2 regions of the Antricoccus suffuscus genome follow, and region 1 is predicted to be linked to the other one. Evidence: riboswitches for the same ligand, from Rfam matches in the RefSeq annotation. Region 1 holds a riboswitch; the other holds the start of a gene.

Region 1 (7,169 bases):
TGGCGTAGCCGGCGATGGTCGCGCCGTGCGCTCCGCCGACGGTCACCGTTTGTCCGCGGCCGGACTCGGCGCGTTCGGACAGCGCCGCAACGGTGCACGCGGCGCTCCAGAGTCCCTGCAGGTAAAGGATGTGCGTGTAAACGGGATCGACCGGACCATCGGCGAACGACGACTGACGTAGCGATACGCCGAGTTCCGCGCTGAGCATCTCGTTGGACTCGTGACCGCCTGCCCACGGGCATTCGCCCAGGAATGCTGGCATCTCGACCCGGATTAGGCGGTCGTTGGCGGCGTCGTCGATCAACTGGCTCAAGGACGCAGGATCAACGACCTCACCTGGCAACCGGCCCGATACGCAAACGTCGGCACCGGCGACGAGCTTGGCCAGATTCGCGCGGCCGTCATCCGAAGTCGGGTCCACTACGACGAGGCGCTTGTTGCGATCCCACGTCGCGAAACCAGGGTTGTCACGAGGTGCGGCCCCGTCCGCAGGCTCGACACGTACGACGTCGGCGCCGTAGTCAGCGAGGTGCATAGTCGTAGCTGCGCTGGCGATACCGGTCGAGAAGTCGACGACGCGCAGGCCGTCAAGTGGTGCTACCACTTAGGTGTCCTTTCACTGGGGCCGCAGCCGACGGATGCATGAATGCCCGACGACTACCTGACACTCTCGCACGATCAGTGCCGGTGGCAAGCCGGCGCCTCAATCCTGCGGTGTAGACAGGGTGCCGCGGCGTACGCATGCGCCCTGCGATTGAATACCATCATGCAACTTCTGCTTATTCGTCATGCACTCCCGGTCCATCAAAAAGTCGATTCCGGGTCGGCCGACCCGGAGCTCGCGCCACACGGGCACCTGCAGGCGCAGGCGCTGGCCGACGGCCTCAGCAACGAGACGATCGACGCGATCTACTCCAGCACCATGGCACGCGCTAAGCAGACGGCAGCGCCTCTGGCCAAACTGCGTGACCTCGAGGTCACGCTTGATGCTCGTTTGGTAGAGGCGGACTCGAAGTCATCGCAATACACGCCGGTGCATATTTTGGCTAAGACCGATCCGGCGAAATGGGAGCGGATGAAGCAGGGCGCGCCGCCGGAGATGGAGGACTTCGGGAAGTTCAAGGAACGTGTCGTCGCATGCATGGAGTCGATCATCGCGGCGCACCCCGGCCGGCAGACCGTCGCGGTCTTCGCGCACGCGTGGGTGCTCAACGCCTACCTCGGGCACATCCTGAAAATTGACCAGTACCTTCCGTTCGTGATCGACTACACCGGCTTGTCCAAGGTGATCGCCACTCGTGGCGGCCGGCGGGTCACGATCGCGATCAACCAGTATGCCTACGGTTGGGGCTGCTCTGACTCGCCCGTGACGGTCCGCCCCGACGAGGAGTAGCTATTCAACGGCAGCGTGCGGCGCGGCGAAAAATGCGAGCTCGTGGTCGGCCGACGTGCGAAACGCTTCCCACATTGCCTGCTGCGTAGCGATATCCGCGCGCGCCGCCAGCCCGGTGACGATCTCGACCGCCTGCTTGCTGAGTGCCGCGAACTGCGGATCGGCGTAGGTCTGCAGCCAGGACCGATATGGGTGACCGGGCGTGGCCAACGGATGTAACCGCGCACCGACGTCGTCATAGATCCAGAAGCAGGGGAGCAGCGCGGCGATGAGTACGGCGTAGTCGCCGCGAGCCGCGCAGGCCAGCAGGTGGTTGAGGTACGCCGTTGTGGTCGCGCTTGGCGGCGTGTCGAATGTGTGCTCCGGCCCGAGCCAGCCTTCATGCAGCTGTAGCTCGGTCGCGAGCGCGCCATGCGCGTTAGCTGCCCAGAACGTCTGTTCGTCGGTAGTGGCCGCGAGTGCGCTGGCGTGGGCCAGCACTCGCGAGTAGTCACGAAGATACAGGGCGTCTTGTGCCAGGTACCAGGAAAACTGGTCGTGCCCCAGCGTGCCGTCGCCCAGCCCGCGCACGAAGGGAAGTGCGTCGATACCGTCTCGGACGGACCTAATCCCGGTCCACCACTTCTTGGCTACGTCGTCGGCGGTCGATCTGGTCACCGTTCCGCCGCGCGACCACATGCCGGCAAAGTGATGGACCGGCCCGTGCCCGTGGCCGACGTGCAGCCCGGCGCCGTTCGCGATGCTCTCCGTCAGCCAGGCTTTCACTTGTGCGACGGACTTCTCCCAGTTGCCGGTTTGCGGCTGCACCGTAGCCAGCGCTGAGGACAGAGAGCAGCCTGTGCCGTGCGTGTGTTTGGTCTTGATGCGCCGCCCTGGGAATTCGACGACCGTTCGCCGGCCGGACAGTGCCGCGGACGCGTCGACGAGGGCGTCTGGTGCCGCATCACCGTCGAGGTGCCCACCTTTTGCCAGAACGATCACGCTATGCGCCGCCGAGACACGGGTTGCTTGCGCTAGGACCGCTTCCCACGTCAACGCAGCGTCCTCCTCCGCTAGTACGGCGAGCTCGGGGATATTGGGCGTCACGAGGTCTACCCGGCTCAGCAGCGCACGCATCGCCGCCTCGGCTTCTGCATCGAGCAGCCGGTCGCCACTGGTGGCAACCATCACCGGGTCGAGTACGACGATCGGCGGGCGTGCCCTGTCGAGCCATCCGCGGACCGTATCGATGATTTCGACGTTGCCGAGCATCCCGATCTTGACCGCATCGATCGCCACGTCGTCGCTCACCGCGTCGAGCTGCTCGGTCAGGAACGATGAGGGTGGGACGTGCACCGACCGGACTCCCGTGGTGTTTTGGGCGACCAGCGCGGTGACGACGGCCATGCCGTAACCGCCGTTGGCGGCGATGCTTTTGAGGTCGGCTTGTATGCCGGCCCCGCCGGTGGGATCGGTCCCGGCGATGCTGAGCACGCGGGGAATCGATGTCGGGTTGTCGGTATTCATTCTGCGCCATTCCACCTTTGAGAGAGCTCGCGAGCGGCCACTTCGGGGTCCTCGGCGGCGCAGATGGCCGAGACGACGGCCGCGCCCGCGGCGCCGTTCGCCCGCAACAAAGCCATATCTGACGCCGTGATCCCGCCAATCGCGACGGCCGGCAAATCGATGAGACTGGCCAGCCGGGCGAACTCCTCGATGCCCAGTGCGTCGGGTGCGTCCGGTTTGGTGCTGGTCGGGTGTAGCGTGCCGATACCGACGTAGTCCACGCGCGCTGGATCGGCCGCCGCGGCCGCTAGCTGCTCGTCTGTGCGAGCACTGAGCCCGATTATGGCGTCGTCGCCGATGGCGCTCCGCACCGCTGACACGGTCTGGTCAGACTGCCCGACGTGTACGCCGCTCACCCGTATGCCGCGGGCCTGCGCTGCAAGGAAGACCTCCACGCGATCGTTGACAAACAATGCGACTGTCGGTGGCAGCGCCGCTGCTACTCTCGTCACGACGTCCAGAAACTCCTTGTCCGACGCGGTTTTTTCGCGGATTTGTACGGCGGTGACTCCGCCGGCGACGGCGAGCGAGACCGTGTCGACGATGTCGCGTCCACGCGCACGGGACTGCGCCGAGTCGGTCACCAAGTAGAGGGAGAGGTCGACCTTCACAAGATCGCCGCCCTCTGGGCGATCGCGTCGCCGTCGATCGCGGCCAGAGCATCGATAAAGCCGACCGCGAACGAACCGGGCCCGGTGCTTTTTTCGGCGGCAAGCTCCGCGGCAATCGTGTAAACCATGATCGCTGCGATCGTGGTGGACAGTCGATCTTCATCCACTGCGGCGAACGCGGCCATTACGGCGCCCAACGCACAGCCACCACCGGTCACCTGAGTCAGCAGCGGACTTCCGTTGGCGATCCGCACGGCCGACGTACCGTTGGTGACCAGGTCCACCGGCCCCGAGACCGCGACCACGCTGCCCGTCTGCGCTGCGAGCGCGGTGGCAGCGGGTAGTGCAGTCTCGACGTCATCGGTCGCATCGACGCCGCGGCCACCGGCGCCATCGCCGGCGAGGGCGATGACCTCGGAGGCGTTGCCGCGGATGATTGTTGGACGAAGGTCGCGAAGTTGGTAGCTGAACGGCGTGCGCACGGGCATCGATCCGATGGCGACCGGGTCCAGTACCCACGGCGTACCGGCCGTATTGGCGGCCACGGCTGCCTCGGTCATCGCCTCCCGCTGTTCGGCACGCGGAGTACCGAGGTTGATCAGTAGGCCCGACGCGATGCTGGCGAACGCGCCTGCTTCCTGTGGGATGTCCGCCATGGCAGGAGATGCGCCCAGCGCGAGCATTGCGTTGGCGGTGAAGTTGACGACGACGCTGTTGGTGATGCACTGGACGAGCGGCGCATCGGCGCGCACTCGGCTTAAGGCCGTTTGGGTAAAGCTGATGGGGTCTTCCGGCGTACGCGTCATATGCGCGACATCCCTTCGCTAGCACGAACTAGATCAGGTTCAACGGGTTTGTTCTCAGCCCGGCGAGCGGGCACCCCGTGTCACAAGGTATGAACCACTGTATACGGTCGGCGAGGCGCGATATGGGCGCGGAGCACTCACCAGCGATCAGGGCCGTAGGCAATACTGCAGCGAAAGGCAAACCCGATGACTCACACGGACACCTCTTATATCACTGAGCAGTACGGCGAGGTGACGGTGCTGGTTGGCGCGCAATCGGGCGCGTATCCGTTCGCCAACTCGCTATTAATACCTGGTGCCGATACAACAGCAGTCATCGATCCGTCGCTGTCGCTTGTCGGCAGCGCGCCGCCGGCAGATCTGGTACTGATCACTCACGCGCATGAGGACCACATCGCTGGCGTCGGCAAATATGATGTCCCGGTCCACGTGCATGATCGAGACCGTGAGCGGCTGCAATCGCCCGAAGCGTTGATCACCGGATTCGATACACCGCCGGACTCGTTCGAGTCATCGGTCGCCAAGATGCGCGACTTCTTCCATGTGGAAGGAATCCCGGACGCGCAGGGCTTTGAGGACGGGACCGTGTTCGACCTCGGCGGCCGTACCGTCACGGTCATCCACCTGCCCGGCCATACCGCGGGCCATAGCGGGTTTCTCATTGAGCCCGACGGATTCTTGTTTGTGGGTGATATCGACCTGACCGGGATCGGCCCGCTGTATTCCGATGTGGGCAGCAGTCTCACCGATTTCGAAGCGTCGGCTCGACGCTGCGTCGATATCGACGCACAGTGGTACGGCACATCGCACCAGAAGGGAGTGATCGACGGCGCCGGTGAGTTCCGGCGTCGGCTCGACGCATACATGGGCGTGGTCCAGCGCCGCGATGACACAATGCTGGCTTTTCTCCGCGAGCCCGCCTACTTTGACGAGATCGCCGAGCGGCGGCTCGTCTACCGCCCGCACGTCGAAGGAGCCCATGTTGCGCCAGTCGAGCGGTCCACGGCTCAGCAGCACCTCGAACGGCTGATCGGCCAAGGGCGAGTCGCGGAGGTCGAGCCCGGGCGATTCCGCGCCGTTTAACTTTGCGCGACGTCAGGGTCGGCAGTCGTGCATTCGGCTCGACATGAGAGAAGGATGTGCGATATGAGACTCGAGACGCTGCTTCCGCTTGGCAAGGTCGATCCCGGGTTGCGGGCCCCGGAGATACCGTTCGACATTTCGCAGGTCGGGCAAAGCGCGAAGCTGTTGGAGGATGCCGGCTATCACGGACTCGCATTCGAGGAGACCAAGGACGACCCGTTCATGGTCCTCGCACTTGCGGCGCAAGCCACGACGAGACTGCAGCTGACGACGGCGGTCGCGATCGCGTTTCCGCGCAGCCCCACGGTGACTGCCCTTAGCGCATGGACTCTGCAGAAGCTCTCCCGCGGCCGGTTTGTGCTGGGCCTCGGCACTCAGGTGCGCGGTCATATCCAGCGGCGTTACGGCATGACCTGGTCACCGCCGGCGCCCTGGATGCGCGAATACATCCACGCCGTACGCGCCGTCTGGGACTGCTGGCAGAACGGTACGCCGCTCAACGTCAGCGGAGAGCATTACAACCTCAACTTGATGGTGCCGCTGTTTAACCCCGGACCGATCGAGCATCCGCACATCCCGATCCACATGGCCTCGGTCAACAGAGTCATGTGCCGCGTGGCGGGGGAGGTCGCCGATGGCATCCGCCCGCACCCGGTCTGTACGCCGACGTACATCGAACAGGTCATGCTTCCGGCGGTGCGGGCTGGCGCCGAGAAGTCGGGCAGGTCACTCGAAGATTTTCGGGTTTGCATGAAACCGCTCGTTGCGAGCGCGGCGACCGAAGAAGAACTTGTCCCGAAGATCCGTGACGCGCGGGCTCGGATTGCCTTCTACGCCTCGACACCTGGCTACATCAAGGCGTTCGAACATCTCGGCCTTGGCGACCTCGCGCGCGAATGCGCGGTGTTGTCTAAAGCGCAGCGTTGGGAGGAGTTGCCGGCGTATATCTCCGACGAGGTACTCGACCAGTTCGCGGTGATTGGCACGTATGACGAGATCGGCCAACGGCTGGTCGAGCGATTCGGAAAGGTCGTCACCGACGTCGAGTTCTCGATCGCGGTCAACACCGATGAAGATCGCCAGACACTCGCGCGGCTCGCTGGTGACATTCAGGCCGACGATGGAAGGGCGGCTCGGCGCACGATCTTGGGGGCCTAGCGGTGCGTTCGTACGAACAGGTGCCGAGGGGTGTCGTGCGAATCATTGCTGAGATGTAAGGGTTCCGCTGCTTATTCGCGTCTGTTGTTGAGGGTGATGCGGTGGTGCAGGACCGGTACGCGGTCGGGGTCGATCCACGCAGGCGGGCGCCAGTGCGGTAGTCCGCCGATCATGACTGATTCCCAGCCGCGGTCTTCGTATTCGCGGTGGTGGTAGCCGCACGCGAGGGCCAGGTTGTCGATGTCGGTCGGGCCGCCGTCTTGCCATGCGGTGACGTGGTGGATTTGGCACCATTCCGGTGGTACGTCGCAGCCGGGGAAGGTGCAGCCACCGTCCCGGGCGACCAGGGCGGCGTATTGCCGGTCGGTGGCGAGCCGCACGGCGTGGCCCAGGTGCAGCACGACGCCGTTGCTGTTCAGGACGGCGGGCAGGAACTTCAGGTGCGCGGCTTCGGCGAGTAGGTCCCGCACCGGGACCTGCACGCCGTGGGTGCTGGTGGCGTATCCGCAGCCGGCCTTGAGGTCCTCGAGGCGGATGGTGGTGATCACGGTCCCGCGGGTCCCGCCGCGGCCA
Region 2 (7,169 bases), on a different contig from region 1:
CGAGGGGCTGGAGCGATCCGGGTCGAACCCGCGCGAATCCATCGCCGTGGCGAGCCGGGTGGCGCGGCGTACCGACGACACGAGAAGCGCGACCAAGCTGGCGGTCAGCATCCGGGCGTGCCTGAGCGGGTTCGCGCCGCCGGAGATCCCACGGGTACGACGGGCCATCTTGATGTGCTGCCAGTCGTCGTAGATGAGCGGGATCATGCGCACCGCGGCCAGTGAGCCGATCGCGAATCGCGGCGACGTGTGCCAGTGCGTGATGAGCGCGTCGCCGAGGTCGGTCGGTTCGAGGATCGCGAAGAACAGGACACCCGGTAGGGCCATTGCCAGCAGCCGGACCGCGACCGCGCACGCGGCACCGAGTGAGCCGGACGTGACGTGGAGGGGACCCCACTGCAGCAACGTCGTACCGCCGCTGGCGGCCGAGAAGATCAGGTTGGTGAGTACGACGACGGCTAGGGCGAGCGCGATCGGCCACCCGCGCGCCCACCACTGGCGCGGCGTCATCCGTGACATCACGACCAGTGGAATTTCGGCGGCGAGCACGATGAGCGAGACTCGCAGGTCGAGGTTGATCAGCAGAGTCAGGGAGATGACCAGGATGATCGAGATCCCCACGAGCGGGTTGTACCGTCGTAGCAGCGATTTCGGCGCGGCCTGACCGAAGCCGACGAGTCCGGGAGGCGGCATCAGCGCACCTCCTCGGTACGACGCAGGCCGATAATCTCGTCCGAGAGCGTGTCCACCAGCAGGTGGTCGTGAGTTACCAGCAGCAGTGCGGCGCCGTCGTCACGCTGCTGCGCCAACAACCGATGAAGTTCCGCCCAGGTACGCCGGTCCTGGCCGAAGGTCGGCTCGTCGAGCACGAGGACTCGTGGTGCCGTCGCTAGTGCGGTCGCCACCGAGAGGCGTCGCTTCTCGCCCCCGGAGAGTGTGAAGGGGTTGGCATCGGCGAGATGCGTGAGATGGAGACGTTCGAGTAGTTCCTCGGCGCGTCGTTGAGCGTCGTGCCGGCCCGCCCGCTGTGCGCCCAGGGCTATTTCGGCCGACAGCGTCCCCGTCAAAAACTGGTGCTCTGGATTCTGGAAGACGGTACCGATCCGTGATACTAGTATCGACGCTTTCCATTTGTGTAGGGGTTTCCGTCGAATCTCCGCATTCGCGAGGGCGTCGGTTGCGGTCACGCTCCCACTACTGGGGCCGCGGAGCCCCGACAGCATCATCGCCAACGTCGATTTGCCGGACCCGTTCGGTCCGACGAGTGCCGTTGTCGTGCCTGCTCGCAACGTGAAGTCGGCGGGCTGAGGCAAGAGTGGCCCGTCGGCCGAGTGACGATAGCGTGGCGCTGCCGCGTGCATCAGGTCATCACCAACGGCGCTGCAGAAGCTTGGTGCTACTGGCGCGGAGTCGTCGATCCAGACCCCTTGTGCGGCAAGGGATGTGGCCTGCGCGCCGATAACCGTGCCCGGTGTGCCGTCGGCGATGACCCCGTCCTGCGAGTCGATCACGATCACCCGGTCGACGATAGGCAGGGCCACCGAGACCTTGTGCTCGATCATCAGGATCGTGCTTGACCTGCTGCGGCGCAGTCGATCGAGCGCACCGACGACGGTTGCCGTGCCTTCCGGGTCGAGATTCGCCGTCGGCTCGTCAAGCAGCAGGAGTCCCGGTCGCAGCGCCAGTACGCCGGCTAGCACGAGACGTTGGCGCTCGCCGCCGGACAGCGAGTGGGTCGAGCGGGTCACGTCGTACTTGAAGTCGACTTGTGCGAGCGCGTCGTGGACGCGCGGCCAGATGTGGTCCATTGGTACGCCGTGGTTTTCGAGTCCGAAAGCGACCTCGTCACCGCACCTGCCCATGACTATCTGCGCGTCCGGGTCTTGGAAGACGATGCCCGAGCGGCCGTCACCAGGACGCGGTGGTTGGCCGTCGATCAGGATCTCACCCTCGATATCGCCGGACTCGTAGTCCAGCAGGCCGGCGATCGCGCTGAGCAGCGTGCTCTTCCCGGCGCCGGAGGCGCCCAGTAAGAGCACTCGTTCGCCGGGCTCGATGGTGAACGAGATGCCGCGTACCGCCCAGGTCGGGCGCGCGAGATGCCGAAAGCCGAACCCACGCACCTCAATCCGGGCGGGGGACCGACCCCGGTCGGGGTGCGGGCTCACGCAGGTATGCGCCTCTGCTCACGCCGGGCCGGCAGCGCGCCGGACGCTTGCAAAGCCTTGTGCAGAGCCAGACTCGCGAGGCCGCACACGACCAATGCGCCGATGGTCGTCGCTACTACGTGCACGACTTTCCAGCCGGTCGCGAACTCCGGGTAGTACGTCGTGACGTCTAGGAGCCCGGACGCGATTCCCGCCGTGGCGCCGGAGAGGAAGACGACCAGTGGCTTCCAGATGCGGTAGAGGACGACGGCGTACCCGACTTCGGCGCCGATTCCCTGGATGACGCCGTACAACAGGATCGAGCCGCCCGACCATGGCGCGCCGAAGAGGACCGAGACGAGTGCGGCGAGCGACTCGGCCAGGATCCCCGAGCCGGCGCGCTTCGTCACCAGGGGCGCGAGTACGCCGGGCAGCAGCCAGACGCCGACGATCAGGCCGCCCCACGGAGATCCGGCGAAGAGTTTGTCGAATGCGGGGCTGATGGTGTTCCAGCCCCAGAAGACGACGCCGAAGACGACGCCGATGACGGCGGTGATCAGAATGTCGGAGGTCCGCCATCGCGAAAATGCGGTCGATGCGCGGGCCTTGGTCGGCGTACTACTTGCGCGCGTTGGTTTGGTACTTGTCACGTTGATCCCTGCCCTCTGGTTCAAGGACAGAAAAGCGGCACGTCTCGCCGTGGCTCATCCTTTCGAATCGCCCGCGGCGTTCGACTCCCTGCGCTGGCATTACCCAGATCAGGTGTGAGGGTCTGCGGTTGCCCGCACTCTCAGCGCTGTGCGCTCCCCTGTCGTACTTAGGAGTGTTACAGGTCCAACTGTAGGGCAGGCGGCGTCGATGGTGGCGCCGGGGTGAGCCTGGCGTGGCTGGGTCAGGCGTGCTGCGTGACCGTCGGTGGATACCGACCGTGGTCGATCTTGATTGGTTCGGTGCGCGGGTACGCCTCGGGCGGCGCGTGTTGTCCGGTCTCCGCGGTTTCGACGATGTCCGCGAGGATCACCGTCACGTTGTCCGGCGCGCCCGCGGCGAGGGTGAGCGCGATGAGCTTGTCCGCCGCGGCGTCGATGTCCTCAAGATCGAGGGCCGTGGTGATGTCGTCGATATCGACGTAGTCGGTGAGGCCGTCGCTGCACACGAGATAACGATCGCCGTGCATCCGCACCAGCGTCGTGAAACGGGGCTTGACCTTGCTGCCGTCGACCGATTTGACGATGACGCTGCGATAGGGATGGTCATGTGCTTCCTGCGCCGTGATCTCGCCGGAATCGACCAACATCTGCACGAACGAGTCGTCGCTGGTCAGTTGCGTCAACCGAGAACGACTCCGCTGGTAGACGTACGCCCGCGAGTCGCCGACGTTGGCCACCACGATCCGCCGGTCGCCGAACAATATCGCGGTGGCCGTCGTACCCATCCCGGCCAGTTCGGGGCTTGTCTCGACCGCGGCCGCAATCGCCTTGCTGCTCTCATCGATCGCGGCCGCCAATGTTGTGTAGAGGCGCGGGTCGACGGTGTGTTCGTCGATGTCGGCGAAATGCTCAGCGGTGATCGCCGACGCGACCTCACCGGCTTCGTGTCCGCCCATCCCGTCGGCGACGACGATGAGTCGATTGCCTACGTGGTAGGAGTCTTCGTTGTTTCCGCGTTTCAGCCCTGGGTGCGTGCGCGCCGTCGCGTTGATGGCATATGACATCGGGTGCTCACCCCTCATCGGCTGATCTGGTGCTGGTCAATCTTACCCATCAGTGGCGATCGGGCGGGGTACGTCGCAACGTGCGTACGCCAAGGTGACGCGGATGCTAATGATCGGTCTCATCATCGGTGCCTTCGGCTATCAGCGTGTTCTGATGTCCGCGGCGGTTATGCCGGCGGATCAACCCGGATTCCTCCAGATCCAGATCCCGCTCGATCTGCTGGTAGCTCCCTTCGGACAACTTGCCGTTGTTGCGCAACCGGATGTACGTCGCGCGCTCGGATGCGATGATGTCGCGCCGTACGTGGTTGATCGTGTCCTGGTACTGCAGGTAGAGGTCGCGGTCGGCCTCGGCAACACTCGCCTCGGCGCCGCGGGCTTTAAGCCAGCGTTCGACGAGCAACCGCGCGGGCGCGGGGAGGTGGTGTTGGTCCAGTGCCGCGTGGGCGATCTCGCTGGCGCCCGCCATCGCTTCGTGGCGGGCCCGTCGTACCTCGATGGCGGCCGTCTCCGGATCGTCCGCATGTACGCCGACGATCCGAGCGAACCATGGCAAGGTTGGCCCTTGCAGGACGAGTGTGCCGAAGATGACGACCACCGTGCACAACAGAATCAGGTCGCGGTGCGGCGTATCTAGCGGCAAGGTCTGTGCCGCCGCCAGCGAAACAACGCCGCGCATCCCGGCCCAGGACACCACCGCCAGCTTCCGAGGCTCCAGGCGGTGCTCGCGGCGGAATAGGCGCGAGAGCGCGTCGCCGCCGTACACCCAGAGCGGCCTGCTGAGCACGACCACGAGCAGGGTGGTGACCGCGGCCAGCAACGCCGTACCCGCGCTCTCCTGGACCGATCGGACGATGTCCCAAAGCTGCAGTCCGATCAACGCGAAGACGGCACCCTCCAGGACGTAACGCAGCGTCGCGAACGTCGCCCCTTCGACGATCCGGACGTCTCCTGACACATGAGTCGCAGAGGTGAAGCCGACGATCAGCCCGGCGACGACGACCGCGAGTACGCCGGAGCCGTGCAATTGCTCTCCGAGGAGGTACGCCACGAATGGCGTAATCAGCGACAGCGCGGTGATCGACAACGAATTGGACAGTGCGTTGCGTGCCCAGGAGACGCCCACGCCGAGGATCGCGCCGACGGCGAGCCCGATCGCGGCGGACGTCGCGAACTCGCCGACCGCGGCACCGGAACCAAACGTGCCGACGCCGATCGCGGTGACCGCCACCTTGAGCATGACGAGCGAGGTCGCGTCGTTGAAGAGCGACTCGCCTTCGAGCAGTGTCACGACGCTGCGCGGCAGCCCGACCTTGCGGGCCACCGCCACCGCGGCGACGGCATCCGGTGGGGCGACGACCGCGCCAAGCGCGAGCGCCACCGGAAAGGGGATCGCGGGCACGACTGCGTGCACGATCAGGCCGACCACCACGGCCGTCAGGATCACGGCAACGACGGCGAGCTGCAGGATCGGTCGGAGCAGCTTCTTGAACGCGATGATCGAGGACTCCATGCCGGCGGCGTACAGCAGCGGCGGGAGCAGGATGAACAGAATGACGTCGGGTGACACGGTGAAGCTGGGTACGCCGGGGATGAACGACACGCCGAAACCGATGAGGACCAACAGCACCGGTGCGGCGATGCGCAGCCGGCTGGCGAGGCCGTTGACGATGATGACTCCGGCGACGAGGCCGATGACCGGCCAGAGCTGAGGCATGACCTCACCCTAAGACCCCCGATCCGTGTCGTCGTCCTCTCGCAACTCCACGTATGTGCCGTAACGCAACGCCGCTGGCAAAATTTCGCTGCCAACTGGCACATGTGTGCCCGAACGGCCGTGACGGAGGCGGCGTTAGGCGAGAGCGCTGCGGACGGTCGGGGGCAGTACTTCGCCGGCGCGACCGGTCACCACGAGCCGGGCGATCGAGTCAAGCGGCGTCGGCTCGTCGTTGATGATCGCCAGTTGTGCGCCGTGTCGTACGGCGTGGACTGGCAAGTCCGCTGCGGGGAAGACTTGCAGCGACGAGCCAATCGCCAGCACGAGGTCGGCTTGCTCCATCAGATCGGTGGATGCCTCGATGATGCCGGGGAACAGCATCTGGCCGAACGATACGGTCGCGGACTTCACCAGTCCTCCGCAGTCAGGGCAGCGCGGATCCGCCGTACCGGCGGCGACCAGGTCGAGAGCCCATGCGGTGTCGGCGCGAAATCCGCAGCCGTCCGGCGTACCGGCCACCGGCGCCGCACCAATGCACATCACCTCTCGCGCCGTCCCGTGGATTTCTACGACGTTGGTCGAGCCGGCGAGCTGGTGGAGACCGTCGATGTTTTGGGTTATCACCCCAAGGCTGCGACCAGCCTTGTCCAACTCGGCCAGTGCCAGGTGGGCGGGGTTGGGCGCAGGCGTGTTGCCGAGGAATTCCTTGCGCATCGCCCACGAGTTTGCCCGGACCTCGGCTGATCCGACGTACTTGTCGAAGGTGAATTCGCGCGGATCGTATCGGGTCCACACGCCGCCGGGTGAGCGGAAGTCGGGAATGCCGGACTCGGTCGAGATGCCCGCTCCGGTAAACGCGACGATTCGCGCGCTGTCTCGCATCAGGTCGGCAAGAGCGTCGGTGTCAGGCATGCCAGCCAGCCTACGACCCCAGCATTTCGTCAGCGCAATTACAGGCACAACACAGATTCGCGGAGGACAATGTCAACGTAGCTCGGTGAGGGAACGTCTTGCTAGCAACAGCACTCCAACAGCGAGCACGTCGCATCTGGGGGAACTATGTCGCCTAAGAGATCGATTCACCGCGACCGAACAGATATCTGGTCGACGATCGCCTTCTTCTTCGGAGGGATCGGCGCCATTATTGGCTGTTTCGTCGCCATACTAGCCAGCGTCCGGCACCAAGGCGACGCGATCACCTGGGGATTGGCGATAGCCAGTGTGGGCGTGGCGCTTGTCGCCTTCGCCGACGCTATCGACATCCGTGCCGCTCGCGTGTGGCGGGCCGCGCGGGTTAAACGCGACCGCGAGCACTCGTCATCACGTTAGATGCGCGCCGGCAACGCTGGGCATAGGCTTTGGGCATGGGACTTTTTGGTGGAACGCCGTCCATGATCGACGAACGCGTAGCTCTCAAGGGGCGCGCGGACTACGGGTACGCCGTACCCGACACGCACGAAGTGCTCGGCAACCCGATCAAGCCGCCGTACCCGGACAACCTCGAGGTCGCCGTCTTCGGCATGGGCTGTTTCTGGGGCGCGGAACGCATCTTCTGGCAACTCGACGGGGTCTGGACGACGGCCGCGGCGTA

Evidence for each region. Region 1 has a riboswitch for thiamine pyrophosphate ahead of thiM (hydroxyethylthiazole kinase). Riboswitches for the same ligand answer to the same signal wherever they lie in the genome.
Region 2: it holds a riboswitch for thiamine pyrophosphate, as region 1 does, so the genes downstream of both, CLV47_RS01890 (ECF transporter S component) here and thiM (hydroxyethylthiazole kinase) in region 1, are expected to answer to the same signal.

Annotation. Positions count from the first base shown of each region.
Region 1 is NZ_PVUE01000007.1:2,570-9,738, forward strand. Features, by position in the region: gene CLV47_RS09720 (CaiB/BaiF CoA-transferase family protein) at 1-604, opposite strand, end outside; gene CLV47_RS09725 (histidine phosphatase family protein) at 767-1,393, shown strand; gene CLV47_RS09730 (bifunctional hydroxymethylpyrimidine kinase/phosphomethylpyrimidine kinase) at 1,394-2,899, opposite strand; gene thiE (thiamine phosphate synthase) at 2,896-3,549, opposite strand; gene thiM (hydroxyethylthiazole kinase) at 3,546-4,355, opposite strand; TPP riboswitch at 4,349-4,443, opposite strand; gene CLV47_RS09745 (MBL fold metallo-hydrolase) at 4,542-5,438, shown strand; gene CLV47_RS09750 (TIGR03617 family F420-dependent LLM class oxidoreductase) at 5,502-6,596, shown strand; gene CLV47_RS09755 (HNH endonuclease signature motif containing protein) at 6,668-7,169, opposite strand, start outside.
Region 2 is NZ_PVUE01000001.1:385,421-392,589, forward strand. Features, by position in the region: gene CLV47_RS01880 (energy-coupling factor transporter transmembrane component T family protein) at 1-693, opposite strand, end outside; gene CLV47_RS01885 (ABC transporter ATP-binding protein) at 693-2,168, opposite strand; gene CLV47_RS01890 (ECF transporter S component) at 2,165-2,797, opposite strand; TPP riboswitch at 2,866-2,967, opposite strand; gene CLV47_RS01895 (PP2C family protein-serine/threonine phosphatase) at 3,040-3,861, opposite strand; gene CLV47_RS01900 (cation:proton antiporter) at 3,968-5,578, opposite strand; gene CLV47_RS01905 (SIR2 family NAD-dependent protein deacylase) at 5,714-6,490, opposite strand; gene CLV47_RS01910 (hypothetical protein) at 6,638-6,907, shown strand; gene msrA (peptide-methionine (S)-S-oxide reductase MsrA) at 6,943-7,169, shown strand, end outside.